3 regions of the Ensifer sp. Root31 genome follow, and region 2 is predicted to be linked to each of the others. Evidence: predicted binding sites of a transcription regulator. Region 2 holds the regulator's gene; each other region holds the start of a gene.
The links. Region 2 encodes PhoB, which activates phosphate uptake and scavenging genes when phosphate is short. Its sites were predicted from a motif close to TGTCATNNANCTGTCAT; they were not measured.

Region 1 (10,216 bases), on a different contig from region 2:
GTCGATCGTCAACATCTTCCTCGGCTCTTCGGCACTCGGCTTCGCAATCTCCGTGATCGGCGTGCTGATCTTCGCAGGCCTCACCGCCTACGACACGCAGAAGATCAAGGAAATGTACTACGATGCCGACGACAGCACCGTTGCTGGCCGCAAGGCGATCATGGGCGCGCTGACGCTCTACCTCGACTTCATCAACCTGTTCATGTTCATGCTGCAGTTCATGGGCAACCGGAACAACTAAGCCTGAAGAGATTGACGGAAAAGGCGGCTTCGGCCGCCTTTTTTGTTGCCCGGAAAAGGGCTTGATCCACGGGTGCGATCCATGTGACTGAATGAAAAAATCCAACCGTCAAGATCCTTCCATGTCCCTGACCCTGCGCGACGCCACCGTCTCCGATCTGCCCACCATTGCCGAGATCTATCGCGAATCCGTTCTGAACGGCGTGGCGACCTATGAGGTCGCGCCTCCGTCGCAGGCGGAAATGGCAGCGCGCTTCTCCACCATCGTCGGCCATGGTTATCCCTACATCGTCGCGATCGACGCGGCGGGCATGATCATCGGCTACGCCTATGCCTCGGCCTTCCGCACGCGGACGGCCTATCGCTTCCTGGTCGAGGATTCGATCTACCTGGCGCCTTCGGCACGGGGGAAGGGGGCAGGAAGGATGCTGCTCGCCGAGCTTGTTCGCCGCTGCACGGCGCTTGGATTTCGCCAGATGGTGGCGGTCATCGGCGGTGCCCATCCCGCATCGATCGCGGTCCATCAATCATTGGGTTTCGAACATCATGGGCTGATGAAGGCGACCGGCTTCAAGCATGGACGGTGGCTCGATACCGCGATCATGCAGCTTGCGCTGGGCGATCGAGCGACGAGCGATCCGCCCGAGGGCGTCTACCCGGATACGCTTTATCAAGCCTGAGGGCAGATGTCAGCGAAGCCAGAGCCGGCATGTGGGCCTGACTCTCCGATCGTTCCGATGTGGCGTCTCAGGTTTCGACCAGCTTGAGCGCCTTGTCGAAAACCTTCAGGACCTGTCCGAGCTCGTGCCCGCGCTTCAGAATCGTGCCGTGGACGTTGAGCACGCTAAAGGCACCTTGCTTGGCCGCCAGCTTCGGGTTTTTTTCGATGCGGAAGAGAGGCATCTCGCCCGCGCGCTTGAAAACGGAGAAGACGGCGCGGTCCTTCAGGTGGTCAATGGCGTAGTCGCGCCATTCGCCTTCGCCGACCATGCGGCCGTAGACCCACAGGATCTGGTCGAGTTCTCGGCGGTGAAAGGTGATGGGAGGAGCATTCCGGGCGTTCTTGTATTCCGAGAGATCGACGACCACTTCAGAAGTGGTCTGGCGCTGATGTCGCGCCTCGCCTCGCGGCAAATCCGGCTCATCGGTCATCGGCAATCCGGCCTTCTGTTGTGACAGAACGATAACAGTTTGCCTGACACGAGCCGAAAAGCAAGCCGGAACCGGCCGGAGCCGCTGGGTGCAGATGGCATTTCTTGCCTCTGCCCCATTTCAGTCAAATCGCCGCCCCAATTCACCGCAAAACTCGCGGGCGCTGACGGACAGAGTCGTTGCCACCGTATGTCCGGTCAGATCGTCATGCTGCGTGACCTTCAAAGAACGCAGTCATGGCCGGTTCGGTCCGGTAACTTCGAACCCTCAGCCCCAGCCCCTCGATGCTGCCGGGCCGAACCACCCCTTACAGCGCCGCGCGTCAAGTATGACGCGCAAAGGACGCTGTAATGGTTCAGGCATGCCGCCTATTTTCCCTAAATCGATTCCGACTTAAAGCGTCCTGCAGCCGCTCACAGTTTGCCCTGCGGGCCGGCGAGCACGGCAGTCGCGCCGATGATCGCGCCCGGGGTTTCAGCATCTTTCATCGACTGCAACAGCACCGCGCAGCCGCTTTTGCCACGCTGCTCCGTCAGGACGGTTGCAGGCAGGGTGAAGGTCGCAGGCTTGCCATCCCACATGCCAATGGTCTGGATATCGCGCACTGCGTGCCAGTAGGCGATCTTCTTGCCGCTGTTTTCGCCTTTCTCGACATTGACGATCTTCGCCCGGTCGAAATAGACGACGACGACATTTGCCTTGCCGTCACCCGCGCCGACCTTGATCGAAATCTCCTCGCCGTTGATCTTCGCATCAACCGGAACGGCAAGCCCCTTGCCGGCGGTCTTCATGGCGTCGAGCCGGGATTTGATCGCCTGCAGATTGGCGCCGTTGACGTGGTCGCGACCGTTGAGGATCGCCTGCGGTGTGTAGACGCCATTTCGACCCAGCATGCGGGCATAGGCATATTGCCGGTCTGTGTTCTCTGTCGAGGCGAGCGTGTCTTTCCAACCGAGATAGTTCCAGTAGTCGACGTGATAGGACAGCGCCACCACGTCGCCGTCATCGACCAGCTTCTTCAAGGCGGCATCGGCTGGAGGGCAGGAGGAACAGCCCTGGCTGGTGAAGAGTTCGACGACGCCTTTGATAACCTTGCCATCCTCAGCCATAGCCGGAACCGACGCTGCAGCAAAAAGCCCGAAAGCCATTGCAACGGGGCGAAGGAAATATCTGTCTGCGAATGTCATGGCGTCACTTCATTGGCGGCCGACAGGCCTACTTCACGGGGAAGTCCATTACATACGACGCCGATGCTTCAACGGGAAGTCACGTTGGAGTGAGGATATGGGCAGGCAACCTATAGGAAACGTGAAAAGGCCGGGACACCTTGCGGTATCCCGGCCTTTCAATGTTTCAAGCAACCAGAGCGATCAGGCGGCGAGGTCGCGCAGAACCGTCTGCAGGATGCCGCCATTGTTGACGTAGGTGACTTCATCGAGCGTATCGATGCGGCAAACGAGCGGAACGTCCTTCACGCTGCCGTCGCCATAGGTGATCTTGGCGACGCGCTTTTCGCGCGGCTGAACGTTGGCGAGATTGTCGATCGTGACGATCTCGTCGCCCTTCAAGGCCAGCGATTCCCAAGTCGTTCCCTGTTCGAAGACGAACGGGATGACGCCCATGCCGACCAGGTTCGAGCGGTGGATACGCTCGAAGGACTGGGCGATCACGGCCTTGACGCCGAGCAGGTTGGTGCCCTTTGCAGCCCAGTCGCGCGACGAGCCATTGCCGTATTCGACGCCGGCGAAGATGACGAGCGGAACGCCCTCTTCCTTGTACTGCATGGCCGCATCGTAGATCGACATCTCTTCCTTCGACGGATAGTGGATGGTGTAGCCACCTTCCTTGCCGTTCGGGCCGAGCATGTGGTTGCGGATGCGGATGTTGGCAAAGGTGCCGCGCATCATCACCTCATGGTTGCCGCGACGCGTACCGTACTGGTTGAAGTCGGCGACGCCGACGCCATGGTCGATGAGGTACGAACCGGCCGGCGAAGCCGCCTTGATCGAACCGGCCGGCGAGATGTGGTCGGTGGTGATCTTGTCGCCGAACAGGCCGAGAACGCGAGCACCCTTGATATCGGAGATGCCCAAGCCGGACTTGCCCATGCCAACGAAGTAGGGCGGGTTCTGCACGTAGGTCGAACCATCGTCCCAGGCGTAGGTCTGGCCCGGAGGAACCTGAACGGCCTGCCAGTTTTCGTCGCCCTTGAACACGTCGGCGTACTTGGTCGCGTAGAGTTCGCGGGTCACGTACTTGAAGATGAACTCCTGGATTTCCTTGGAGGTCGGCCAGATGTCCTTGAGGAAGACCGGGTTGCCGTCCCGATCTTCGCCGAGCGGCTCGTTGGTCAGGTCCTTCTGAACCGTTCCGGCGAGTGCATAGGCGACGACGAGCGGCGGCGAGGCGAGGTAGTTGGCCTGAACGTCCGGCGAAATACGGCCTTCGAAGTTGCGGTTGCCGGAGAGAACGCCGGCGGCAATCAGGCCCTTGTCGTTGATCGTCTTGGAGATCGGGGCCGGCAGCGGACCGGAGTTGCCGATGCAGGTGGTGCAGCCGAAGCCGACGAGGTTGAAGCCAAGCGCGTCGAGGTCCTTCTGCAGGCCCGACTTGGCGAGGTATTCGCCGACGACCTGCGATCCCGGTGCAAGCGAGGTCTTGACCCACGGCTTGGACTTCAGGCCCTTGGCAACGGCGTTGCGGGCGAGAAGGCCGGCGGCGATCAGAACCGACGGGTTGGACGTGTTGGTGCACGACGTGATCGCAGCGATGGCAACGTCGCCATGGCCGAGATCGAAGTCGGTGCCTTCGACAGCGTAGCGGTTCGAAAGCTGGCCCGGCTTCTTGTAGTCGCCTTCGAGGGCGGTTGCGAAACCGGATGCAATGCTTTCCAGCGGGATGCGGCCTTCCGGACGCTTCGGACCGGCCATGGCCGGAACAACGTCGCCGAGGTCGAGTTCGAGCGTGTCGGTGAACACCAGCTCGGAGCCGTCACCATCGCGCCACATCCCTTGAGCCTTGGAGTAGGCTTCGACCAGCGAAATGCGCTGTTCTTCGCGGCCGGACATGGTGAGGTAGTTGATGGTTTCGCTGTCGACCGGGAAGAAGCCGCAGGTGGCGCCGTATTCCGGACCCATGTTGCCGATGGTGGCGCGGTCGGCGAGCGTCATGTTGTCGAGGCCGGGGCCGAAGAATTCGACGAACTTCGAAACAACACCCTTCTTGCGCAGCATCTGCACGACCATCAGCACGAGGTCGGTCGCCGTCACGCCTTCCTTGAGCTTGCCCGTGAGCTTGAAGCCGATGACCTCGGGCAGCAGCATGGAGACCGGCTGGCCGAGCATCGCGGCTTCAGCCTCGATGCCGCCGACGCCCCAGCCGAGAACGCCGAGGCCGTTGATCATCGTCGTGTGGCTGTCGGTGCCGACGCAGGTGTCCGGGTAGGCCGTGATTTCGCCGTCTTCTTCACGGGTCCAGACAGTCTGGCCCAGATATTCCAGATTGACCTGGTGACAGATACCGGTGCCGGGCGGCACGACGCGGAAGTTCTTGAACGCCTGCTGGCCCCACTTCAGGAAGCGGTAACGCTCGCCGTTGCGCTGGTATTCCAGCTCGACGTTGCGGGCAAAGGCGTTCGGAGTGCCGAATTCGTCGACGATAACCGAGTGGTCGATGACGAGGTCGACGGGCACCAGCGGGTTGATCTTTTCCGGATCGCCACCAAGCGACACCATGGCGTCGCGCATGGCAGCGAGGTCGACAACGGCGGGAACGCCGGTGAAGTCCTGCATCAGAACGCGGGCCGGGCGGTAGGCGATTTCGTTTTCGGCGGTGCCCTTGTCGTTCAGCCAGGCTGCGACGTTCTCGATGTCCTTCTTGGTGACGGAGCGGCCGTCTTCGTTGCGCAGCAGGTTTTCGAGCAGCACCTTCATCGAGTAGGGGAGCTTCGAAACGCCGGCAAGACCGTTCGCCTCAGCCTTGGGCAGGCTGTAATAGACGTAGTCGACACCGTTGACGGTGAGCGTGGAGCGACAATTGAAACTGTCTAGGGACTTGGACACTGGATAATACCCCGTTCCGTCTGATCGCCAAAAACTGACGTACGAACGCCCGAGCGCAATGAAGCGCGAATTGGGATGCGGGTGCGGCCATTTCCGCTGTCCGTACGTGGAAATTCATTCCATGTTCGGCGCTAGGATGAAATTCACGCCGACCGCTGGCGTGTTGGCCGCCTTATAGATAATTTCTCCAAATCGTGCCAGACCAACCAAGGTCCAATCGGGACTTTTTTTTGCCCTGCGGCAAAGAGTGTAAAGGGAAACTGAAAATTCATGCGCCTGCTGGCTGAAGGTCTGAGTGCGAGGCGAGGCGAGGATCTGATTTTTAACGATATTTCCTTTGCTCTTAGTGCCGGCGAAGCCCTTGTGGTGACGGGTCCGAACGGGTCGGGAAAATCGACTTTGCTGCGTGTTCTGGCCGGTCTTCTCATGGCTGAAAAGGGCAGTCTCAAACTTGAGAATGGCCCTCCTGAAATGCGCCATCCGTCAGAGCTCAGCCACTATCTCGGCCACCGAAATGCGATGAAACGCGAGCTGACCGTCGCGGAAAATCTTTCCTTCTGGAAAAACTTCATGGGTGATTCGCCCGGTGGCTCGGGCAGGGACCTGGTCGAAGCGGTGGAAGCCGTCGGCCTTCCTGGGATCGCGCACCTACCCTTCGGCTATCTTTCGGCCGGCCAGCAGAGGCGCATGGCGATGGCCAAGCTGCTTGTCGCCCACCGTCCGATCTGGATCCTCGACGAGCCGACGGCGGCGCTCGACGCCGGTGCCGACAGGCTTTTTGCCGGATTGGTCAACGCGCATCTGGATCAGGGCGGCATCGTCGTTGCGGCCACGCATCAGCCGCTCGGGCTCGAGCGCACTGGGGAATTGCGGATGACCGGCTTTGCCGGCGTCGGCGGAGGCATGTGGCATGACGCGTAATCTGGCGATCGCGGGCAAAGAGATGAAAGGGGCGTGCAGGTGATCGCGCTCTTCCTCCGCGACCTCAAGCTTTCCATCCGCGCCGGCGGCGGCGCGATGATCGGCGTTTTGTTCTTCATGACGGTCGTCGCCGTCATCCCCTTCGGTGTCGGCCCTGACCTTAATCTTCTCGCGCGGATCGGGCCTGCCATCCTGTGGATCGGGGCGCTGCTCGCGTCGCTGCTCGGTCTCGACCGGCTGTTCCAGGCGGAGCGCGAAGACGGGTCGCTCGATCTGATGCTGATGCAGGAAACGCCGCTGCTCGCCACCGTGTTCGTCAAATGCGCGGCCCACTGGGCCGCCACCGGCCTGCCGCTGGTGATCGCTGCACCGCTGCTCGGCCTGTTCATGAACATGGACGAGCTTGCAATCGGCGCCACCATGCTGACGCTGCTTGTCGGAACGCCGGCGATCACCTTCATCGGTGCCGTCGGTGCGGCCGTTGCCGTGTCGCTGCCGCGCGGTGGTCTGCTGGTGTCGATCCTGGTGCTGCCGCTTGCCATTCCGGTGCTGATCTTCGGCGTCAGCGCCGTCTATGCGGCGATCGAGGACCCGGCCCCGTTTCTGCCGCCCTTGATGATATTGATGGCAATCACCCTGTTTTTTGCCGTCATCGGGCCGGTTGCCGCCGCCGCGGCGCTTCGCCATGCGTCCGACTGACGCGGATGGTGCGGGAAACCGATAAACTGTTTGCGGTTTTCCGTCTGTCTCCCGCTCTAACCTGTTAAAATCGATGACGTTTATGATCGTTGGGTTGATGCGACAGAAGAACCATCGTGATCTCGTGATTGACGGGGATCAATTGCAGCAAAGGGCCTTAGGCGTTAAAGAGCCATCATGAGCGAAAACAGCCTTGCTATCCGCAAATTCAGCGATCTCGCCAACCCGACGCGGTTTCTGGCGCTGGCCGATCGCGTCCTGCCGTGGTTTGCGGCGCTGACGGCGCTTTTCTTCGTCCTCGGCCTCTGGCTGTCGTTCACGACGGAAGGCGACTATCAGCAAGGCGAGACGGTGCGCATCATGTATGTGCATGTGCCGGCCGCCTGGCTGTCGATGATGTGTTACTCGGTGATGGCGCTCGCTGCCATTGGCACGCTCGTCTGGCGGCATCCGCTGGCCGACGTGTCGTCGCGGGCCGCAGCGCCGATCGGCGCCTGTTTCACCTTCCTGGCGCTCGTCACCGGCTCGCTGTGGGGCAAACCGATGTGGGGCGCCTGGTGGGTTTGGGATGCACGACTGACGTCGGTCTTCGTGCTGTTTCTGATGTATCTCGGGCTGATGGCGCTCAACCGCGCCATCGACGACCCGGCGCGTTCGTCGCGCGTCTCGGCCGTGCTGGTGCTGGTCGGCTTCGTCAACATTCCGATCATCAAGTTTTCGGTCGAATGGTGGAACACGCTGCATCAGCCGGCGAGCGTACTCAGGCTTGATGGCCCGACGATCGACCCGGAGTTTCTCCGCCCGCTCGTCGTCATGGCCATCGCCTTCACGCTTCTGTTCTTCACGCTGCACATCGCCGCCATGCGCAACGAGATCTGGCGCCGGCGTGTGACGTCGCTTCGCCGTCTGGCGGCCCGAAGTGCCGGCCGGGAGGTCTGATCCAAATGATGAGCCACGCTGCCTATGTTTTTGCCAGCTACGGGATCGCGACGCTGACCGTCGTCGGCCTCTGTCTCTGGGTGATCGCCGACGGGCGCGCGCGCCAGCGTGAGCTGCGCGAACTCGAAGCGGCTGGGGTACGCCGGCGTTCGGCGGAAGCAGCAACCGGAGAGCCGCGATGACAAGCACCCCCGCACCCGGTAGCGAGGAGCGCAAGCCCGGAGCCCTGCGTGTCGGCCTTGCGCTGCTGCCGCTGGCGATCTTCGCGGCGCTTGCCGCCATCTTCTGGAGCCAGCTCAATTCCGGCAAGGATGTCAGCGAAATCCCCTCGGCGCTGATCGGCACCAAGGCGCCGATGCTCGACATGTCGCCGCTCGAAGGCGCGACCCGGGACGGCCAGCCGATGCCGGCGCTGACCGACGCTGCCATCAAGGGCAAGCTGACGCTGGTCAATGTCTGGGCTTCCTGGTGTGTGCCGTGCCGGCAGGAGCATCCGTTCATTCTCGAACTGTCGAAGGACGAGCGTCTGACGGTCGTCGGCATCAACTACAAGGACCAGAACGAAAACGCCCTCCGGTTCCTGGGCGAACTCGGCAATCCCTTTGCAGCCGTCGGTGTTGATCCGCGCGGCAAGGCGGCGATCGACTGGGGCGTCTACGGTATTCCCGAATCCTATCTCGTCGGCGCCGACGGCACGATCCTTTACAAGCGCGTCGGTCCGTTCGACGAGAAGAGCGTGAAGGAAGGGCTGATGCCGGCGATCGAGAAGGCTGCCGCTGGTTCTTGAGCGGTTCAGGCCAAGTCCGCAATTGACCTCGTAACGTTTCGTGCAACGGCTACGATTCGCGCCTCATCCTGTGCTCGTCACAGGGATCCAGCCACGGTGCGTCCGCACCGTGAATGACCATGGGCTGCTTAATTTTCCAAGAAAGTTCGCCTTGCAGTCAGGGCGGAGTCTCGCGCGCCGCCGACGCGGCGCTGCTGGATCCCTGTGACAAGCACAGGGATGAAGGAGGTTGATTGTTCGCCTCCAGCCAACTTTCCGGGGGCGGGGATGAGCGAACCGCCGCCTTAAATCGCCGCCTGCCACTCGCGAATTGCATCCAGCGGCCAGACCAGCATCAGCACATTGAGGGTGAGGTTGTCGCGGATCAGCCAGCCGGTGAAGAGTTCGAAGCCGATGGCGATCAAAACGGTCAGCCAGACGGGCATGCGGGCGGCAAACAGGAAGCCGGCGACCATGGCCAGCGTGTCCATCGTCGAATTGAGGATGCTGTCGCCGAAATAGTCGAGCGAGATCGTCGCCGAGCGGTAGCGGTCGATCACCATTGGGGTGTTTTCGGCGATCTCCCAGGCGGATTCGATGACCATCGCCAGGAACAGCTTGGCGGTCAGTGCCTTGCCGCGCAGAAGCAGGTGGCCGAGGCCATAGAACAGGAAGCCGTGGATGATGTGCGACGGCGTGTACCAGTCAGCAATGTGCTGGGAATTGCCGCTCGATTTGACGACGGGTTCGAAGATTTTGACGTAGCCGCAGTCGCAGATCCAGATGCGACCCATCAGATGCTGGGTGATGACCTGGATCGCGAGAACGCCGACACAGGCCACGAACCAGAGCAGCGCCCGCCGGTTCTGACTGTCATTGCCGTCGATGGCTGTGCTCACTTGGCGCTATCCTGATCCAGCGAATGCTTCATGATCAACGGCATTTGCGCCAGTGTAAACAGGATGGTGATGGGCATCGTGCCCCAGACCTTGAACGCCACCCAGAAATCGGTGGAGAACGAACGCCAGATGACCTCGTTGAGTACGGCCAGCACCAGGAAGAAAATGCCCCACCGCACCGTCAGCTTGCGCCAGCCGTCTTCATCGAGCTTGAAGGCGGAGTGGAAGACGTAGCCGAGCAACGACTTGCCGAAGAGAAGCCCGCCGAGCAGGATCGTGCCGAACAGCGTGTTGACGATCGTCGGTTTCATCTTGATGAAGGTATCGTTCTGCAGCCAGAGGGTCAGCGCGCCGAAGACGAAGACGACGATGCCGGAGATCAGTGGCATCATAGGCAGCGTGCGCGTCAGCATCCAGGAGACCACGAGCGCAATCGCGGTGGCGGCCATGAACAGGCCGGTCGCGATGAAGATCGGGCCGCCGAGTTCGGAGAGCGTCGGGAAATGTCCGGCCAGCCACTCGCCGCGGGAATTGGCGAA
Region 2 (10,216 bases):
AACTTCAGCGACGTTCCGAGCAGCACGGTCAGCACCACGGTCTCGGCAACCAGCCGCGCGACCGGAAGCGGATAGTTGTGGCGCTCGAGGATCGCATCGAGCATCGGGCCGAGCTGAACGGCGCGGCCACGCACATCGAGGCCCTCCACCTGGAAGGGCACGACATGATCGTCACCGGCAAAGTCGAATTCGCCAAGTCCTGGTGCCATCTCAGTCATCTGCTGCTCCTTACGTCACTAAAGCGCGTCGCGATCGCCAGGATTCGCTGACTGCGCTTCAAGTTTTTGTTCTTGTGCATATCGTTATCGCAAAACCGCTGCGCACTTTTCCGCGACATGCTTGGGAGAGGGCCGCGCAGAGAACATAAACATCCTCCGGTGCAGCCTGCCCGTTATCCTATTCGATCCCGCCATAAACGGATTTGTCTAGCAGGCATGTGCCGTTTTGCCGGCCGATCATGCGCTGCCTGTCGTCAGGTAACGTCCGTTGTTTCCACCCCGGAACGTCCCGCATTCGGCCTAAATCGTGTCGCATGCGGGAAATTTCAATAGGCAGACGCGCCGATCAGACGAGCCCCATGCACCAGGCGATGATCGACTTCTGTGCGTGCAGCCTGTTTTCCGCCTCGTCGAATACCACCGACTGCGGCCCGTCGATGACCTCGTCGGTCACTTCCTCGCCGCGATGCGCCGGCAGGCAGTGCATGAACAGTGCGTCCGGCGAGGCGTGCCTCATCAGCGCGTCGTTGACCTGGAAGGGCTGGAAGACGTTGTGGCCGCGAGCGCGATGCTCCTGGTTCATGGAAATCCAGGTGTCGGTAACGACGCAATGCGCGCCGGCAACGGCCTGCTCGGCCTCATGGCAAAGCAGGATCTCGCCGCCATTGTTGCGCGCCCAGTTGAGGATCTTGTCGTGCGGCTCGGAACCGAGCGGCACCGCCATGTTCATGCGGTAGCCGAAACGGGCCGAGCCCTCGATCAGCGAGTGAAGCACGTTGTTTCCGTCGCCGGTCCAGGCGATGGTCTTGCCCTTCACCGGGCCGCGATGCTCCTCGAAGGTCATGATATCGGCCATGATCTGGCAGGGATGGGTGTCGTCGGTCAGGCCGTTGATGACGGGCACCGTGGCGTGCTCGGCAAGCTCGAGAAGACGGCGATGATCGGTGGTGCGGATCATGATCGCATCGACGTAGCGTGACAGCACCTTGGCAGTGTCGCCGATGGTCTCGGCGCGGCCGAGCTGCATTTCGGTGCCCGAGAGAAACAGGGTTTCGCCGCCGAGCTGGCGCATGCCGACGTCAAAGGAGACGCGCGTGCGGGTCGAAGGCTTTTCGAAGATCATCGCCAACATCTTGCCGGCGAGCGGCTTTTCGGCGGTTCCGGCCTTCGTCGCCGTCTTTCGCACGCGTGCGTCATCGATGATCGTGCGCAGATCGGCTGCCGTCATGGCCGAAAGATCGATGAAATGTCTTGTGCCTGCCATCGTAGTCAATTCCTGTCTCAGAATGGCCCGTGGAGCGCGACCGGTGTCGAAGAGCCAAAAGAACGCTCGACACCTTGGGCTCGCGCATGGACCCTTGGGAAAATCGCTGCCGATCTCCGGGTTCACAAATTAGGCTGCGGCGGTACCGCTGCTGCTTCTCACGGCTTCGGCCGCGCGCTCGATCCGCGCCAGGCCTTCGCGCGCTTCCGCGGCGGTCACCGTCAGCGGCGGCAACAGGCGCAGGACGTTTTCGCCGGCCGGAACAGCCAGCAGCTTCTCCGCGCGGATCGCCTTCAGGAGATCGGCCGAAGGGCCTTTCGCCTTGATGCCGAGCATCAGGCCGTCGCCGCGGATATCCTCGATCACATCGGGGAAACGGTCCTTCAACGACGCGAGGCCCTGGCGGAAGACCAGGGCCACGTCGCGGACATGCTCCAGGAAACCGTCGGCCAGGATGACGTCGAGCACGGCGTTGCCGACAGCCATGGCAAGCGGGTTGCCGCCATAGGTCGAACCGTGCGTACCGGCGACCATGCCGGCAGCCGCCTCTTCGGTCGCAAGGCAGGCACCGAGCGGGAAGCCGCCGCCGATGCCCTTGGCGACAGCCATGATATCCGGACGGATGCCAGCCCATTCATAGGCGAAAAGCTTGCCGGTGCGGCCGACGCCGGACTGGACCTCGTCGAGGATCAGCAGCAGACCGAACTCGTCGCAAAGCGCGCGCAGCTCCTGCATGAATTCCTTGGTGACCGGGCGGATGCCGCCCTCGCCCTGGATCGGCTCGATCAGGATCGCCGCCGTCTCGTCGGTGATCGCATCCTTGAGCGCCGTGATATCGCCGAAGGGAACCTGATAGAAACCCGGGGCCTTCGGGCCAAAGCCCTCGATGTACTTCTGCTGACCACCCGCCGCGATGGTCGCGATCGTGCGTCCGTGGAAGGCACCCTCGAAGGTGATGATGTGGAACTTCTCCGGATTGCCCTTGGCATAGTGGTAGCGACGCGCAGTCTTGATCGCGCATTCGAGCGCCTCGGCACCCGAGTTGGTGAAGAAGACACGATCGGCGAAGGTGACGGCCGTCAGCCGGCGTGCAAGGCTCTCCTGGCCGGGGACCTCATAAAGGTTGGACAGGTGCCAGACCTTCTCGGCCTGCGCCTTCAACGCCTCGACCAGATGCGGATGCGCATGGCCAAGCGAGTTGACGGCGACGCCGGCGGCGAAGTCGAGATAGCGCGAGCCGTCTTCGGCGATCAACCAGACGCCCTCTCCTCGCTCGAAACGCAACGGCGCACGCATGTAGGTGTCGTAAAGCGGCGTGGTTGCAGTCATGGCGAGCCTCTCCTTCATTGCTATCGGCATCGATCCGAGCCCCTGTTGAGCGCGGCAAAAAATTAAAAATGCCGCCTTGCGGCGGCGCAGGCACTATTCCTATTTCGCAGCGCAATGTCAACAAAACCAAGCTTTGCAGTGCGGTCGGACGGGTCTGATCCATGCGACGAAAAAATCACGCGACGGGGCTTGCAAAAATGCAACGCCCACCGAGCAAGTTGGGGAAAACCAAGAAATCGATTCGGCGCGATTCGCGGGACTCTTGCCACGGAGTCCGCCGGTCAGTAGGTTAATGTTCAATTACTAGACGCATGCGGCGGGCCTAGTCACCAAAAGTGTTATCGCGTTGCAGCTCCGGAGCCTGTCCGGAGCGTGGTGAGAGATTCTGTCATCGCCAACGCTGAGAACGGAGAGTGCAGAAATGAACTGGACTGACGAGCGGGTGGAAAAACTGAAGAAGCTTTGGTCCGAGGGCCTGAGCGCGAGCCAGATCGCGGCACAGCTCGGCGGCGTCAGCCGCAATGCGGTCATCGGCAAGGTTCACCGGCTGAGCCTGCCCGGCAGGGCCAAGGCTGGCGGAACCACCGCCGCGACCCGGCCGAAGCAGCGCCCGACTTCGGCGCCGCGCGCTCCGAACTACGCTTCGCGCGTCACGACACGGACGGTTACCCGTGCGGCCGGCGCGACCGTGCTCAAGGAAGAGGTCGAAGTCGATCTCGTCGCCGAACAGGATTTCCGCATCCAGACGGATGTGGTCGTGCCAATGTCGCGCCGCCTGGAGCTGACGCAGTTGACCGAGCGCACCTGCAAATGGCCGATCGGCGACCCGCTCAAGGAAGAATTCCACTTCTGCGGCAACGATTCCCCGGAAGCTTCGCCCTATTGCACATTCCATGCGCGGCTTGCCTATCAGCCGACCTCCGAGCGCCGTCGCGCTCGCTGAGACGACCGAAAACCACATGCAGAAAAGGGGCCGCACGGCCCCTTTTTTATTGGCTGCTGCATGTTTCCCTGGTTCGTATTCGCTTCAAGGAAACATGCCGCAATTCAAGATGCAACAGCGACCTTTGCGCGTCCATTAAGATGCGCGGCGCTGCAGTGGCCGGCTGGCTCAGCTTTCGAGCGAGTAGCCGGCACCGCGAACGGTGCGGATGACATCAGGCATGCTCGAGAAATTCAGTGCCTTGCGCAAGCGACCGACATGCACGTCGACGGTGCGCTCGTCGACATAGATATCGTGGCCCCAGACGCCATCAAGGAGTTGCGAGCGCGAGAACACCCGGCCCGGCGACGACATCAGGAATTCGAGCAGGCGGAATTCCGTCGGACCAAGGCGGACCTCGCGGGTGCGGCGATGCACGCGATGGGTCTCGCGATCGAGCTCGATGTCGCCGCAGCGAAGCAGCGTCGAGAGGACCTCGGGCTTGGCGCGCCGCAGCATCGCCTTGACACGGGCCATCAGCTCCGGGGTCGAGAACGGCTTGACGACATAATCGTCGGCGCCGGTGGCAAGGCCACGAACCCGCTCGCTCTCCTCGCCGCGCGCCGTCAGCATGATGATCGGCAGGCGCTCGGTTTCCGGACGTTGGCGCAGCCGGCGGCAAAGCTCGATGCCGGAAACGCCCGGCAGCATCCAGTCGAGGATCAGGAGATCCGGGAGGCGCTCCTGTAGGCGGATCTCCGCCTCGTCTCCGCGCAGGATCGTATCAACATCGAACCCTTCGGCTTCGAGGTTATAACGCAGCAGGACACTCAGCGCCTCTTCGTCTTCGACAACGGCGATTTTCGGCAACATCAGGCAACGTCTCCTTACCCAGAGCGTCTCGCGTTCGATCGAACGCAAAGAGATGCTCGAACATATAGAATCTGGAGCACTCCGCGCGTTTTCATAGGCACGCGCGAAAACGTATAGCTTCAGACGCAGTAGAGCAGGGCCGCAACCAGGGCTGCGACCGGAGCAGGTTCATAAGCAGGCACTCGAACGTATCCGGGTCTTAAAGCGCGTCGCGATCTCTAAGATGCGCTTGTTGTGCTTTAAGTTCTTGTTTTTGCACATGTCGTTATCGCAAAACCGCTGCGCACTTTTGCGCGACATGCGTTAGTCCTTCACGGCACCCAGCGTCGACGTATTGTCGTCCTTCGGACGCTCGCCTTCCGGCTGCGCGCCCGTCGCCATGTAGTAGATCGTCTCGGCGATATTGGTGGCGTGGTCGCCGATACGCTCGATGTTCTTGGCACAGAAGAGAAGATGCGTGCAGGGCGTGATGTTGCGCGGATCTTCCATCATGTAGGTGAGCAGCTCGCGGAACAGCGAGGTGTAGATCGCGTCGATCTCCTCGTCGCGCTCGCGGATGCTGTTGGCCTTCTCCGGCGAGCGGGAAGCGTAGACGTCGAGGACTTCCTTGAGCTGCACCAGCGCAAGCTCTGCCAGGTGTTCGAGACCGCGCGCCAGCTTGCGCGGGATGCCGGAGCCGGCAACCGCGATGACACGCTTGGCGTTGTTCTTGCCGAGGTCGCCGACGCGCTCCAGATCGGACGCGATGCGGATCGATCCCATGATCTCGCGCAGGTCGGCAGCAACGGGCTGGCGCTTGGCGATGGTGACGATTGCCTTTTCGCCGATCTGGCGTTCGGCTTCATCGAGGATGGTGTCGTCGGAGATCACCTTCTGCGCCAAGGCGAGGTCAGAATTGACAAGCGCACGAACGGATTCGCCCACCATCTGCTCGGCAAGCCCGCCCATCTCGGAGATGCGGCGCGTGAGATATTTCAGTTCTTCGTCGTAGGCGGACATTATGTGCATGGACATAGTCTTCGATCCTTGCGGGCGCGTTCAGGAAACGGGGTGAAGAGGAGCTTCGGCCATCAACCGAACCGGCCCATGATGTAGTCCTGGGTACGCTGGTCATCCGGATTGGTGAACATCTTGTCGGTGTCGTTCTCCTCGACAAGATTGCCGAGGTGGAACATGGCAGTGCGCTGCGAAACACGCGCCGCCTGCTGCATCGAGTGGGTGACGATGACGATCGTGAAGTTGGTACGCAGCTCGTGGATCAGTTCCTCGACCTTGGCCGTCGCGATCGGATCGAGCGCCGAACAGGGCTCGTCCATCAGGATCACTTCAGGGCTGACGGCAACGGCGCGCGCGATGCACAGACGCTGCTGCTGGCCGCCCGAAAGACCGGTGCCCGGCTCCTGCAGGCGATCCTTCACCTCGTTCCACAAACCAGCCTTCTGCAGGCTGGTCTCGACGACTTCGTCGAACTCAGACTTGGTGCGGGCAAGCCCGTGGATGCGCGGGCCGTAGGCGACGTTGTCGTAGATCGACTTCGGGAACGGGTTCGGCTTCTGGAACACCATGCCGACGCGGGCTCGCAGTTCCACGACGTCGATCGTCGGGTCGTAGATGTCGTCTTCATCGAGCGTGATCTTGCCGGTGACGCGGCAGTTCTCGATGGTGTCGTTCATGCGGTTCAGCGTGCGCAGGAAGGTCGACTTGCCGCAGCCCGAAGGGCCGATCAGCGCTGTCACCGTGTTCTCGCGGATATTGAGATTGACGTCGAAAAGCGCACGCTTCTCGCCGTAGTAGACCGACACATCCTTGCCGATCATCTTGTAGGGCACGGTGTTCATTTTCTGATCCAAGGCTTTTTCGACTGCTGCTTCTGACATGATGTTCATAGTAATTACCTCACTACCAACGGCGCTCAAAGCGACGTCGCAACAGAATGGCGCCAAGGTTCATGACGACGAGGAAGATGAGAAGAATGATGATCGCGCCGGATGTGCGCTCGACGAAGGCGCGTTCCGCCTCGTTGGCCCACATGTAGATCTGCACCGGCAGCGCGGTCGACGGCTCCATCGGCGAGCCGGGATAATCGACGACGAAGGCGACCATGCCGATCAACAGCAGCGGCGCGGTTTCGCCAAGTGCATGGGCGAGACCGATGATCGTGCCGGTCAGGATGCCCGGCATCGCCAGCGGCAGGACGTGGTGGAAGATGGTCTGCATCTTCGACGCACCGAGACCGAGCGCTGCCGAGCGGATCGACGGCGGGACCGCCTTCAACGCTGCACGGGTGGCGATGATGATCGTCGGCAGGGTCATCAGCGTCAGCACCAGGCCGCCGACGAGGGCGGCCGAGCGCGGCATGCCGGCGAAGTTGATGAATACGGCCAACCCCAAGAGACCGTAGACGATCGACGGAACGGCGGCGAGATTGTTGATGTTGACCTCGATGAGATCGGTCAGCCGGTTCTTCGGCGCAAACTCTTCGAGATAGATCGAGGCGGCAACGCCGATCGGCAGCGACAGCACGAGCACGATCAGCATCATGAACAGCGAACCGAGGGCGGCAACGCCGACGCCTGCCGCTTCCGGACGGCTCGAGGCACCGAAGGTGAAGATGCCGGTGTTGAAGCTCTTCTTCAGGACGCCGGCGCTTGCAAGCTCGTTCATCCAGGTGACCTGCTGGTCCTTGACCTTGCGCTTGCTCTCATCGACCTTCAGGTCGATCTGCCCCTTGAAGGCGGAGTCGACATTGGCTTCGGCGAGCAGTGTCACCGGTATGGTCTTGCCGATAACCGACGGGTCGGCGACGACGATGTCGCGCAACAGCGTGCGGGAGCTTGCAGACACCATGTCGGTGGCCCGCTTGACCAGCGGACGATTGCTCGGATCGATGCCGAGCTGCTTGATCAGCGCATCGCGGACCAGCAGCGGATAGTTGGCCGCCACCAGCACCTTGCCGTCGGTCGCGCGCTCACCCTTGGGATCGATGACCTTTTCGGTGAATTCGATCGGCAGCGTGATCGTCGTCTGCTGGAACGCGGTGTAGCCGTTGGAGATCACCGTCCACAGCAGCAGAGCGAGGAAGAACAGGCCAAGACTGATGGCGCTGATGCCATAGGCACGGAACCGACGCTCGGCCGCGTAGCGACGCTTGATGCCGATATCACGCTTGGCGGATGCGGGGCGGACGGAGATCCGGACGGCCGGGGAAGCGATGTCGGTCATTCGTACTGTTCCCGATATTTGCGCACGATGTAGAGCGCGTAAATGTTGAGGCCGAGCGTGATAACGAAGAGCGTGATGCCGAGTGCGAAGGCAACCAGCGTCTGCGGCGAGGTGAACTCAAGGTCACCCGTCAGCTGGTTGACGATCTTCACCGTCACCGTGGTCATCGGCTCGAAAGGATTGATTTGCATGCGGGCCGCGACACCGGCGGCAAGCACCACGATCATCGTCTCGCCGACGGCACGCGAGGCGGTCAAAAGCAGAGCGCCGACAATGCCCGGAAGTGCTGCGGGAAGGATGACCTTCTTGACTGTCTCGGAGCGGGTGGCACCAAGGCCGAGCGAACCGTCGCGCAGGGCCCGCGGTACCTGGGTAATGATGTCATCGGAAAGCGAGGACACGAACGGGATCAGCATGATGCCCATGACGATGCCGGCGGTCACGACGCTCTGTGCCTGGATGAAGTTCTGATAATTGCCGGTGACGAGACCGTTCAGTTGGGCAGAGATATCGCGCAGGAATGGGCCGACGGTCACAAGTGCGAAGAAACCGTAGACGATGGTCGGGATGCCGGCGAGCACTTCGAGCAGGGGCTTTGCCGTCGAACGCAGTCGTGGGCTGGCATATTCCGCCATGTAGATGGCGGCAAACAGGCCGATCGGCACCGCAAACAGCATGGCGACGAAGGCGATGTAGAGCGTACCGGCGAGAAGCGGGATCAGGCCGAACTGGCCGGAGGAGCCACCGCTTCCGGCGGCAGCAAACCGGGGGTCCCAGACCGTGCCGAAGAAGAACTCGAAGGGTGAAACCATCGTGAAGAAGCGGCCGGCTTCCGACAGCATAGAGGCGATGATGCCGACCGTCGTCAGGATGGCGATCGAGGACGCTACGATCAGCGCGCCGAGCATGACGCGCTCGACCTGGTTGCGGGCGCGGAAGCGGGTGGCGATGTTGCGGATGGCATAAAAGCCGCCGGCAATCGCGATCAGCAGGACGACGGCGCTCATCAGCCAGCGATTGGTGGCGCTCATCGCGTTGAAATGCTGGGCGGCGGTGATCATGTAGGGTTCGCCCTCGCCGGCAAGAGCCACGCCCTTGGCCGCAAGCGTCGAGCGAAGATTGGCCGAACCGCTTTCAAGCGCCGAAACTTCTTCGGCCGTCAACCGCTTCAGGCCGCCGGCGACCGACTTGACCTGGCCAAGCGCCAGCTCGACCGTGGCGCCGCCCTGCGTCTGCACCGTCTCGGGCAAGGTCGCCCGGGTGCTGGAGTCGATATACATGGGCGCGGCGACGAGCCAGGCGCCGAGTACGAGCGCCGCTGGAAGGATCGCCCAGATGGCGACATAGCTGCCGTGATAGCCGGGTAAGGAATGCAGATTGGAGAGCTTGCCGCCAGCCTGTGCGAAGGAGCGCGCACGACCCCCAAAATAAGAAACAAAACCAATTACAACAATGAGCAAAAGAAGAAATGAAGTACTCATCGGCACGTCTCCGCGGCGTGACGCTCAATGCGCTGCCGGCAGTTCGGATGGAGGCATGCCCCGGCGCGAGACCATCGCGCCGGGGCTTGTCAGTATCAGAGCATGTTGCCGGCTGCGAAAGCCTTGCGAACTTCTTCGCGCTCGGCGTCCGGAGCAGCGACGAGGCCGTATTCTGCAAGCGGGCTTTCCGGGCCGATCATCTGATCGTCGAGGAAGAACTCAACATATTCCTTGAGGCCCGCGATAACGCCGAGATGTGCCTTCTTGACGTAGAAGTACAGCGGGCGGGAAACCGGGTATTCGCCGGAAGCGATCGTTTCGGTCGACGGAACGATGCCGTTGACGGTGGCGACCTTCAGCTTGTCGGCGTTGTTTTCGTAGAAGGACAGGCCGAATACGCCGATGCCGTTCTTGTTGGCAGCGATACGGGCCAGCGTTTCGGTGTAGTCGCCGTCGATGTCGACAGCCATGCCGTCCTTGCGGACTGCGACGCACTTGCTGTGCTGCTGCTTCTCATCGGCAACGGCGGCCTTGATGACGTCAATGGCGCCAGCTTCCTTGCAACCTGCGGCCAGGATCTTCTCTTCGAAGACTTCGCGCGTGCCGTGCTTTTCGCCCGGGATGAAGGCGGCGATGTCGGCGTCCGGCAGAGCGGAGTTGACTTCAGACCACTTCTTGTAAGGGTTGGCAACGAGCTTGCCGTCGACGACGATTTCGGCAGCCAGACCCTTGTAGAGATCAACGGGCTTCAGGGCGAGGTCGGCGTTGCCGGCGTCGGTTGCGAAGACGATGCCGTCATAACCGATCTGGATTTCCTGGATCTCGGTGACGCCGGCGGCCTTGCAGGCCTCGACTTCGCTGTCCTTGATCTTGCGGGAGGAGTTGGCGATGTCGATGGTATCAGGGC
Region 3 (10,216 bases), on a different contig from region 2:
GAACACCCGCTGTCCCCAGGCTTGCCGCTCAATCGGGTGGATCAGCTCCACCTGCGGCGCAATGCTTTCGAAGGCCGCTTCGATATTCTCATGCTCGAAGTAGAGCAGCAGGTTCCCTCGCCCATAGGGTTCTTCCGCGGGACCGACTTCCCGCCAGACTGTTTGTTCCAGCGAACGACCCTCGTGGATCGCAAAACCGGTCTCGAAGAGAACGAAGTTTCCGAAGTCCTTCAACACCGTCAGACCGAGTGTCTCCCGGTAAAAGTCCCTGGATCGATCGATGTCGCGGACGAAAGGGATCGGATTGATGAAACGCATCGAATTCCCCTCGTGAGTCTCAAAATCGTCTCACACAATCCCGATCAAGGCGACGGTTTTCGACTGAATTTTACGCCGCGAACACTCATCCACCCACGCTCAGCTGCCGCGATAGGTCGAGTAGCCGTAGGGCGAAAGAAGCAGCGGCACGTGATAATGGCTGGCCGGATCGGCAATGCCGAAGCGCAGCGGGATCAGGTCGAGGAAGGCAGGCTCCGGCAGGTCCGCACCGACACGACGAAGATAGTCGCCGGCGTGGAAGACCAACTCGTAGCTGCCCGCCATGAAGCCGATGCCTTCGACCATGGGCCCATCGACGCGTCCGTCGCTGTTGGTATGAACGGTGCGGATCAGTTGCCGCTCGTCGCCTTCGAGCCAAAAGAGGTCGATGCGCAAGCCTTCGGCCGGCGTGCCGAGCGCAGTGTCGAGGACATGGGTGGTCAGGCGGCCGGTGCTGCTCATCGCTGCTCTTCCTTCATATTGCGCTCTCGATGACGAAGGGCTCGTCGTAGACATATTCTTCGAGATTGTTTCCCGGCCCATCCCGATCGACGACGATGAAGTCGCTGACCGCGCCCACCGACATCAGCGGATGGTGCCAGACATTGCGCCCGTAGTTGACGCCCTGCCGCCCGTTCGCCCGGAACACCCGCGGCATTCCCGGTCGGCCCCCCTCGTCTTCGGCAACGACGACGAGCCAGGGCCGGTCCTCGAGCGGCGAAAAGCTCTGGCTGCCGAAGGGGTGTCGCTCCATCATCGCCACCGCGTAAGGAAAGGCGCGCGGCTGGCCGCGAAAGATATTGATGATGACATCGGCACCCTCGCCGACAACATCGGCACGCGCCAGGCCATGGAAGCGTTCGGTGGTCCCGCCATTGATGTACCGCATCGAAGCCGGATCAGCCTCGATGACCGTGCCGAACGGCGCGAAAGCATCCTGCGTCAGGGGTTCGATCGAAAGAATACGCGACATCAGGCCATCGCCCCGCGGTGCTCATTGCCGGCGGCGTCGGCATGGTCCGGTTCGACTGCCCTCGGTAAAGATGAGCGCAGATAGCGAACGGGTATGTCAGGCATTTTCGTCTCCTGGAAGCATGGATTGCAGCCGCAGGCGGGCGATCTTCTCCACCTGCGCACAGGCGGTTTCAAATTCCTCTTCGGTCGAATTGTCAATGCGCCTTTCGAACGAGGCGAGAATGTCGTTCTTCGTCAGGCCCTTGACCGCGATGATGAAGGGAAAGCCGAATTTCTGCGTATAGGCCTCGTTCAGCGCCGTGAACCGGGCATGCTCGTCGGCCGAAAGGCGGTCGAGGCCGGCCGACGCCTGCTCCGCCGTCGAGTCCGCCGTCAGCTTGCCGGCGATCGCCAGCTTGCCGGCAAGATCCGGGTGGGCGCGCAGCACCGCCAGCCTTTCGCGCGGCAGACCGGCGCGAAAGGCCTGGCAAAGTGCCGAGTGCACGTTGCCGGCCGAAAGTCCCGTTGCGGCCGCCCGGTCGTAGGCCCGTTCGGCAACCCATGGAGAATGCTCGAACACGCCGCCGAAGCGGCTGACGAAGGCGTCGCGATCGGACATCAGAGAGCCCCTTCCGGCTTGTGGTGTTCATACCAGTGACGGGCGATGTCGATGCGCCGCGGCACCCAGACCTTGTCGTGCGACATGACATAGTCGATGAACCGCGCCAGCGCCGCGGCGCGGCCTGGACGCCCAACGAGGCGGCAGTGCAGGCCGATGTTCATCATCTTGGCGTTGCCTTCCTTGCCCTCCTCATAGAGCACGTCGAACGTGTCTTTGAGATAGGTGAAGAACTGGTCGCCGGAGTTGAAACCCTGGTTCGTCGCAAAGCGCATGTCGTTGGCGTCGAGTGTGTAGGGGATGATCAGATGCGGCTTGTCGGCCGTCAGCCCCGCCACCCAATAGGGCAACTCATCCGCATAGGAATCGGAGGAATAGAGGAACCCGCCCTCTTCGAGAACGAGCTTCAGCGTGTTGCTTGAAGGCTTGCCCTGGTAAAGGCCAAGCGGGCGCTCGCCGGTCAGTTCGGTATGCAGCCGAACGACTTCGCGGATATGCTCGCGCTCCACCTCTTCGGGGAAATCCTTGTATTCGAGCCAGCGCAGGCCGTGGCTGGCGATCTCCCAGCCCGCTTCCTTCATGGCGGCGACCGCTTCGGGATTGCGAGCCATCGCCAACGTCACGCCGTAGACCGTCAACGGCACGTCGCGGCTGGTGAACATGCGCCAGAGCCGCCAGAAACCGGAGCGCGAACCGTACTCATAAATCGATTCCATGTTGAGGTTGCGCTGGCCCTGCCAAGGCTGTGCACCAACGATCTCCGAGAGCAGGCTCTCGGAGGCCAGGTCGCCATCGAGGATGCAGCTTTCGCCGCCCTCTTCATAGTTGAGCACGAACTGCACGGCGATACGCGCATCGCCCGGCCAGTTTGCCTTGGGCGGGTTGCGGCCATAGCCGACGAGGTCACGCGGATAGGAAGTCTCAGACATCAAATCACCCTTCGAATTTTCCGGAACGGTATCACCGCCGACCGGATTGTCGAGACAAAATGACGTCGGTGCAGACGGTTAGCGGCCGGCCATCAGCGAGGCGACCATCCGCGGCAGTGGCGGGATAGGGCCTGGCGCAAGCGTCGCCTCGGCTGCCGGCCGCTTGATCCGTTCGGCCCGCTTGGCCGCCGAAATCTTGCCGAGCGGGTGTTGCGAGTGGACGCGCATCGGCGCGCCCGATTCCTGCTCGACGAACAGCGCCAGGCTGCCGATCGTCAGCGGCGGCGCCAGGCATGGTTCGAACAGGTCGCGAAGCGGTGCCTCGATGCGGCGCATCGCGTCCAGATTGAGCGGCCCGGTCAGCATCATGTGAAAGCGATATTCATCCATCACATGAGGATCGCCCCAGCGATGCAGGTTGGAAAATTGCGGCGCCGTCAGCCTGTCGGGGTCGGAGCGCTCGATGTCGTCTTCGCTGAGCGGCGCGCGGAACGCGTCGAATTCCTGGATGATGCTGGCGGCCAGCAGATGCATCGCCGTGCTCGGGATCTGCGGCATCAGTCCCCAGCAGTGGCCGAGCCGGGCCACTTCCAGGCGCTCGATCTCGAACGGCGTCTGGGCGCCGGCAAAATGCATCAGCGCCTTGAGTAGCTGCGCCTCGTCCATATCGGGGTGAAGCCGGAAGGGCGACATCACCACCGCCTGAAAGCCGAAGCGACGCGGGACAGCCGTATGGAAGGCGATCTCGGATGCGGTCAATCCGGAGATCGATGGTAACTCGGTGGGCTCGCCGGAATAGACATTGCGGCCGAGCCAACTGGCGGCAACCGTTGAAAGCGGGTCGGCCATCGGCGGCGTGAAACAAATGGCGTAACGCATGCGCATGCTCCGGAAATCCGTTCTGGCACAGACCCGCGACAATCGATCTCGATCGTCGCCAGGGTGCGCAGGTTCAAAATCTTAGAGCTTCAACAATACCCTCCCCGGGAAGACGCGACGCTCTATTGCCCGCGTCTTAGGTGATTTGCGTGACAGCTTGACGAAGTGGAAGGGGCAATACCACGCGATTACCGTCCGGATCGCGCCCGCAGCTTTTTCGGAACCATCCACCGACCAGCCGTTCCCCTGAGGTAGCAAACAACGATGGAGAAGAAGCGTGACCTATCACAATGCGAACCTTCAGGACGCCGGGATCAAGGAAACCCATGACCTGATCGCCAGCGACAAGGTTGAAGGCACGAAGGTTTATGGCGCCGACAACAAGCACATCGGCTCGATCGAGCGCGTTATCGTGGAAAAGCGCAGCGGTCGCGTGGCCTATGCCGTGCTCGGGTTCGGCGGTTTTCTCGGCATCGGGGAAGATCACTATCCACTGCCTTGGGCCAAGCTGACCTATGATGAGAACCTCGGCGGCTATCGGACTGATGTGACTCGCGAACAGGTCGAGCGGGCGCCGAAATATCACGGCAACGAGGAATACGACTGGAACAGCGAGAACGGACGCCGGGTCTATGACTATTACGGCGTGCCGCCTTACTGGATGTAAGGATCGGGTTTACGATCGTCCCGACATGGCTCCGCCGATGGCGGGGCCGTTCTTATGCCGCCAGCTTAAAGATGTTTCTCGCGAAGTGCCGCTATGTGATTCTGGCACAAGAAGGATCCCGGAATGTCGATCAACGGCTGGCCGGTGATCTCGTCGACGACGAAGCGCGCGAGGCGGTGGGCGATGCCGAAGCTCACCTTGAAGCCGCCTGTCAGGACCGACAGGTTTTCGTGATCCGGATGGCGCCCGGCGATCGGCTCCCGGCCGGTCGATTTCGGCCGGATGCCGGCCCAGCGCTCGACCACCTCCGCCCCGCGCAAGGACGGGACCAGCGCCTCGGCGCGCACCAGCAGCTCATTCAGCAGTTCATCCGTCGACTGCGGATCGGCATATTTGTTCTCGCTGGTGCTGCCGACCGCGATATGCCCGTCGTCATGGGCGACGATATAGACGCCGTCGGTGAAGATGACGGGCAATTGCGGATCGACATCGGCCAGAAGCAGCGCCGCCTGGCCCTTGACCCCCGTGCCGCTCGGTCCACGGAGAGGTCCCGACAGCGCATCGACGAGCGGAAAGCTGTCGACGCCGGCAGCAACTATGCAATGGCCGAAGGCGATTTCCGTGGCGTCATCGAGTTCGGCGCGGCCCTGGCCCGGATGGATTGCTCGAACGCCCGTCCCCTCGACGATCCGCACGTTCGGCGATTGCGCCAGTGCCGCACGCAGAACCGCCAGCATCTGGCGTGGAGAAAGCCGACCGCCAAGCGTATCGAACACCAATCCGCAAGCCGCCGCCTCGGCACTGAGCCATCCGGACGGCAGCTCGTCGCGCACGTGCCAGAAGAACTGGCGGTCGCCTGCCCGCCAGTTGCGCGTCGCATCCTGCTCGTGGCGAAGAGCGATCTCGCGCAGATGCGGCTTCGCAAGCGGCATGATCCGCCCGCTGCGGCGGTAACCTGCCGAAAGTCCGGTTTCGGCCTCGAGCGTTTCGATCTCGCTTTCGAGCGACACCAGGGCGTCGAACTGGAATTGTTTCTTGGCGTTCCATTTGTCCGGCATGTGCGGCATCAGCGCGCCGAGTATGCCGCCACTGGCGCCGGCCCCGATGCGATGCTCGTCGACCAGTTGCACGTCCATGCCGGTCCGTGCTGCCGTAAGGGCTGCCCAGAGCCCCATGATGCCGCCGCCGACGATCAAAAGTTCGCGCATCGATTGACCTTCTCCGGTGGCGGGATTATCGCCATCGCATGACAGGATCCGCCGCAGAACCGAACCAGCCCCCGGCCCATCAAAGCCTCGATTGGCACGAGGGCGATATGCCCTATTCCAGGGAGTTTGGCGATCATTTTTATTGCCGCACCGACGGTCGGCTCGAATGCGGACATGTGTTCCTCGCCGGCAACGGCCTGCCCGAACGCTGGGCCTCCGGCGGGGCATTCACCATCGGCGAACTGGGCTTCGGCACCGGCCTCAATTTCTGTGAAACCTGGCGGCAATGGAAAGCTACGGCGACCACGGACGGCACGCTGCATTTCGTCAGTTTCGAGCGCTTTCCCATGCAGGCGGAGGAAATCTCCCGCGCCTTGTCCCATTGGCCGGAGATCGACGCCGAACGGCTGGCCCTCACCGATCGCTGGCCGGCAACCAACGACGGCAGGATCGAGATCGATCTTGGCGATGGCGTTCGCCTGACCGTCGTTTGCGGCACAGCACTGGAGGGGCTCGCCCAAGCGAAGGAGCGCTTCGATGCCTGGTTCCTCGATGGTTTTGCACCGTCCCGCAATCCCGACATGTGGTCGGAGGAGCTGATGCGGCTGGTGTTCGACAAGACCGCGGCCGGCGGCAGCTTCTCCACCTATGCCGCCGCCGGCTTCGTTCGCCGCAATCTGCAGGCGGCCGGCTTTGCCGTCGAGAAGCGCAAGGGCTTCGCCGGGAAGCGCGAGATGCTGCGCGGAGACAAGCGCTGAGCGAGGCGAGCAGTCGGCGTCCGCGGGCATTTTGACGGCCTTTACTCCACCAGAGAACTGAACTGTCGCAAATGGCAGGGGCATGACCGCGAAAAATCTGCGACAGAAATCCATCGGCAACGCGGTGGGTTTTTCATGAACGACGATCAGTTTCCGGATGCTGCCACAGGTGAAACTTCCTCAGCCCCGCTCGAGCGGCGACGCCGGCCCGGCGGCCGCAGTGGCGAGCGCACACGAAAATCCTCAGGCGGTAAATATCTCAATCTCGTCAACACCCAGAGCAAATCCTCGGTACTGTCAGAAGACGCGCTCGAGGCGATCCATCAGGCGTCGCTGACGATCCTGGAAGAGATCGGCATGGATGTCATCCTGCCCGAGGCGCGCCAGCGCATGAAGGCAGCGGGCGCCGATATCACCCCCGGCACCGACCGCGTGCGCTTCGATCGCGGGCTGATCATGGAGATGATCGCTTCGGTTCCCTCCTCCTTCACCATGCATGCGCGCAATCCGGCCCGCAACGTCGCGATCGGCGGCAACAATCTGGTCTTCGCCCAGATCGCCAGCGCCCCCTTCGTGGCCGACCGCGAAGGCGGCAGGCGCACCGGCAATCAGGAGGATTTCCGCAAGCTGGTGAAGCTCGCCCAGTCCTACGACATCATCCACACCACCGGCGGCTATCCCGTCGAGCCGGTCGACCTGCACGCATCCGTGCGTCATCTCGACTGCCTCTCCGACATGGTGAAGCTCACCGACAAGGTCTTCCACGTCTATTCGCTCGGCCGCGAGCGGAACACCGACGGCATCGAGATCGCCCGCATCGGTCGCGGCATATCCATGGAGCAGATGGAGCGCGAACCGTCGCTGTTCACCATCATCAACACCTCCTCGCCGCTGCGCCTCGACGGGCCGATGCTGCAGGGCATCATCGAAATGTCGTCGCGCAATCAGGTGGTGGTGGTCACGCCATTTACGCTCGCAGGCGCCATGGCGCCGGTCACGATCGCCGGTGCCCTGGTGCAGCAGAATGCCGAGGCGCTGTGCGGCATCGCCTTCACCCAGATGGTCCGGCGCGGCGCGCCGGTCATGTATGGCGGCTTTACCTCGAATGTCGACATGAAGACGGGCGCACCCGCCTTCGGCACGCCGGAATACATGAAGGCGGTCATTGCCGGCGGCCAGCTCGCCCGCCGCTACAACATTCCCTACCGCACGTCCAACACCAACGCCGCCAATACGCTCGATGCGCAGGCAGCCTACGAGTCCGCGCTATCGCTCTGGGCACTGACGCAAGGCGGCGGCAACTTCGTCATGCATGCGGCCGGCTGGACCGAGGGCGGACTGACCGCCTCGTTCGAAAAATTCATCCTCGACGTCGACATGCTGCAGATGGTGGCGGAATTCCTGACGCCGCTCGATGTCAGCGAGGATGCACTCGGGCTCGACGCGGTGCGCGACGTCGGCCCCGGCGGGCACTACTTCGGCACGCTGCACACGTTGCAACGCTATGAGACAGCGTTCTATTCGCCGATCCTTTCCGACTGGCGCAACTTCGAAACCTGGACGGAGGCGGGCCGGCCGACGACCTATGACCACGCCAACCGTGTCTTCAAGCAGAAGCTCAACGAATACGAACGGCCGCCGCTGGACCCGGCGATCGAAGACGAACTCGACGCCTTCGTTGCAAAACGCAAGGAGGAAGGCGGCGTCCCGACGGATTTCTGACGGGACGCCTTGTTACATCAAGATGCGGCATGCGTATGAGAGCATTTCCGCCCTCTGCCTTACGCATGCCCAGACGGGAAACCGCTAAGCACTTTCCCTGCAAAAGCTTCAGGGATAAACGGCCGAGCGGGCGGTGGCGATCAGTTGCTCGATCGGCACAGTGACGCAGTTGCGGTCGATTTCGGCCACCGTCTTCTGCCTTACATTGGCAGAAAGCAGCTTGCGCAAATCTCCGAGCGTCCTTGGCGCCGCGCAGATCACCAGGCTGTCGAAGGCGTTGTCGTTCAGATAGCCTTCGAGCCTGCTGGCCACATCGACGGCAAAGCGATGCTTTTCCTCGCGTACCGGATCACTGCTGTATTCCATCGCCGACCGGCCATGACCGACGGACGAATGGCTGCGTCCCGGCTTGTCGGCCATGATATCCTGGGCGCGTTTCGGGTCGGTGTGAATAACCTCTTCTTCCGGGTGCTGACGTTCGTCCTTCCGCAGGTTGACGCCCTTGACGAAGCGCGCCGTATTGCCATCCGCGGCCAGTATCCAAGTCCGGTTCTGCACGATTGTCTCCCATGCAATGATGTTGCTCGTGGGCAGGCCAGAATAAGCCCTTAATAGAAACGGATGAAGCCCGATCCGGTTCCATCTTTTCCTCGATCGCGCGCACTTTTACGGTGTCATCCTACATGCGCGAGAGATAGGCGTCGAAGCTGCGCTCTGGTGACGACTGGAAATGATCGCGCTCGAGTTTCATCTCCCGGATGCGATCCACCCGGAAGTCGCGAAAGTCCTGGCGCAGCTCGCACCAGGTGGTCAGCAGCCAGTGATGGCCGAAGACGCTGAGGCCGAGCGGCCAGACGGTGCGCTCCGAGCTCTGATCGGCGAGGCTTTCATAGGCCATGCGCACCTTGCGCTCCTCGGCGATCGCCCGGCGCAGGTCACCCAGCATCGGCGGCGGCTTCGGCTGCAGCGCCGAACGGAAGGCGCGGATCGGGGCGCTGCGCAGCCGCGCCACGTGCTCGGGCGGAAGTCCGTGTTCGATCTTTTCCATGGCCTCGCGCGCGGCCTGCGCCAGCCGGTGGTCGCCAAGCATCTGCACGGCCCGCGCGCCGAAGGCCAGCGCTTCGAGCTGCTCGAAGGTGAAAGCGAGCGGCGGCGCGTCAAAGCTCTCGCGCAGGAGGTATCCGACACCGCGCTCGCCGTCGATCGGCGCACCCGAAGCCATCAGGTGTTCCATGTCGCGGTAGATGGTCCGCCGCGCCACCTCCATCTTGTCGGCGATTTCCTGCGCCGTCATCGCCCGGCCGGTCGCCCGCATGAGCTGGATGATTCGAAACAGCCGGTCGGCAGGTCTCATTCGCGTATTCCCATCGCATGTCGATGTAAGGCTATGGCCATAAGGCTGTCAGTTGCACTGTGCTTTAGTCAAGCGGCAATCAACATGGAGCATGACATGACCACCAAGAGCATCCTCGAACTCGCCGTCTGCATCGTTGTGGACAAGCCCGCGGCCGCAGCCGCGCGCCATCGGGCGATGCAGGCCGTTTCAAACTATCCGGGCTTCATTTCCTGGCGCGCCGTCGGCTCGTGCGAAAAGCCCGACATGCTCGCGGATCTGGTCGAGTGGGAAACGCTCGATGATGCCAGATCGGCAGGCGAACGCGTGCGTCGCGACCCGGATTTCGCCCCTTACATGGCGGCAATCAGCGCGGTAATGCTGATGCAGCATTTTGCTGTCGAACGGCAGATCTGAGCCGGGAGAGTACCGAGAGATGGCGGAGCCACTGAAAAACCTGTTGCATCCGGGCGTCGTCACCGCCATCGCAGACCGCCTGAGCGCGGTCTGCCCGACGTTCGACCGCAAAAGGTTCGAGGCGCTTGCCAGCGACAATCTCGAGGCACTGGAACTGATGCAACGATCGCTGCAGATCCGCGATGCGCTCATCGAAACCCTACCGCAGTCCTTCCCGCAAGCCGCGGCAAAGCTTGGCGATTGTCTGCACACCGACGAGAGGCCCGGCCTCAGCGGCTGGACCCTGTTGCCCGTCAGCCAATATGTCGCCGCACGCGGGCTTGGCGATTTCGAGCTATCGCTGTGGCTGCTGCGCGCTTTGACGCCGCACTTCACCTCCGAGTTCGGTATCCGCGTGTTCATCGACACGGAC

Region 1: ASD00_RS30230 (DUF2794 domain-containing protein) is a predicted target of PhoB. The motif match lies at 1,413-1,429, and genes of this name have one in related genera.
Region 3: ASD00_RS07185 (DUF1045 domain-containing protein) is a predicted target of PhoB. The motif match lies at 3,849-3,865, and genes of this name have one in related genera.

Annotation. Positions count from the first base shown of each region.
Region 1 is NZ_LMCO01000045.1:225,350-235,565, reverse strand. It holds gene ASD00_RS30240 (Bax inhibitor-1/YccA family protein) at 1-241, shown strand, start outside; gene ASD00_RS30235 (GNAT family N-acetyltransferase) at 363-920, shown strand; gene ASD00_RS30230 (DUF2794 domain-containing protein) at 988-1,392, opposite strand; gene ASD00_RS30225 (thioredoxin family protein) at 1,806-2,579, opposite strand; gene acnA (aconitate hydratase AcnA) at 2,763-5,453, opposite strand; gene ccmA (heme ABC exporter ATP-binding protein CcmA) at 5,724-6,374, shown strand; gene ccmB (heme exporter protein CcmB) at 6,414-7,073, shown strand; gene ASD00_RS30205 (heme ABC transporter permease) at 7,251-8,012, shown strand; gene ccmD (heme exporter protein CcmD) at 8,018-8,194, shown strand; gene ASD00_RS30200 (DsbE family thiol:disulfide interchange protein) at 8,191-8,799, shown strand; gene ASD00_RS30195 (DUF2585 domain-containing protein) at 9,084-9,677, opposite strand; gene ASD00_RS30190 (septation protein A) at 9,674-10,216, opposite strand, start outside.
Region 2 is NZ_LMCO01000001.1:133,051-143,266, forward strand. It holds gene ASD00_RS00640 (Hsp33 family molecular chaperone) at 1-218, opposite strand, end outside; gene argF (ornithine carbamoyltransferase) at 565-1,482, opposite strand; gene ASD00_RS00650 (aspartate aminotransferase family protein) at 1,612-2,811, opposite strand; gene ASD00_RS00655 (GcrA family cell cycle regulator) at 3,233-3,754, shown strand; gene phoB (phosphate regulon transcriptional regulator PhoB) at 3,923-4,606, opposite strand; gene phoU (phosphate signaling complex protein PhoU) at 4,910-5,620, opposite strand; gene pstB (phosphate ABC transporter ATP-binding protein PstB) at 5,677-6,492, opposite strand; gene pstA (phosphate ABC transporter permease PstA) at 6,506-7,828, opposite strand; gene pstC (phosphate ABC transporter permease subunit PstC) at 7,825-9,309, opposite strand; gene ASD00_RS00685 (substrate-binding domain-containing protein) at 9,405-10,216, opposite strand, start outside.
Region 3 is NZ_LMCO01000006.1:63,654-73,869, forward strand. It holds gene ASD00_RS07160 (VOC family protein) at 1-318, opposite strand, end outside; gene uraH (hydroxyisourate hydrolase) at 418-780, opposite strand; gene ASD00_RS07170 (ureidoglycolate lyase) at 794-1,291, opposite strand; gene uraD (2-oxo-4-hydroxy-4-carboxy-5-ureidoimidazoline decarboxylase) at 1,388-1,891, opposite strand; gene puuE (allantoinase PuuE) at 1,891-2,820, opposite strand; gene ASD00_RS07185 (DUF1045 domain-containing protein) at 2,899-3,699, opposite strand; gene ASD00_RS07190 (PRC-barrel domain-containing protein) at 3,977-4,366, shown strand; gene ASD00_RS07195 (FAD-binding oxidoreductase) at 4,432-5,574, opposite strand; gene mnmD (tRNA (5-methylaminomethyl-2-thiouridine)(34)-methyltransferase MnmD) at 5,613-6,332, shown strand; gene ASD00_RS07205 (trimethylamine methyltransferase family protein) at 6,468-8,054, shown strand; gene ASD00_RS07210 (host attachment protein) at 8,163-8,612, opposite strand; gene ASD00_RS07215 (YafY family protein) at 8,734-9,408, opposite strand; gene ASD00_RS07220 (hypothetical protein) at 9,505-9,804, shown strand; gene ASD00_RS07225 (DNA alkylation repair protein) at 9,824-10,216, shown strand, end outside.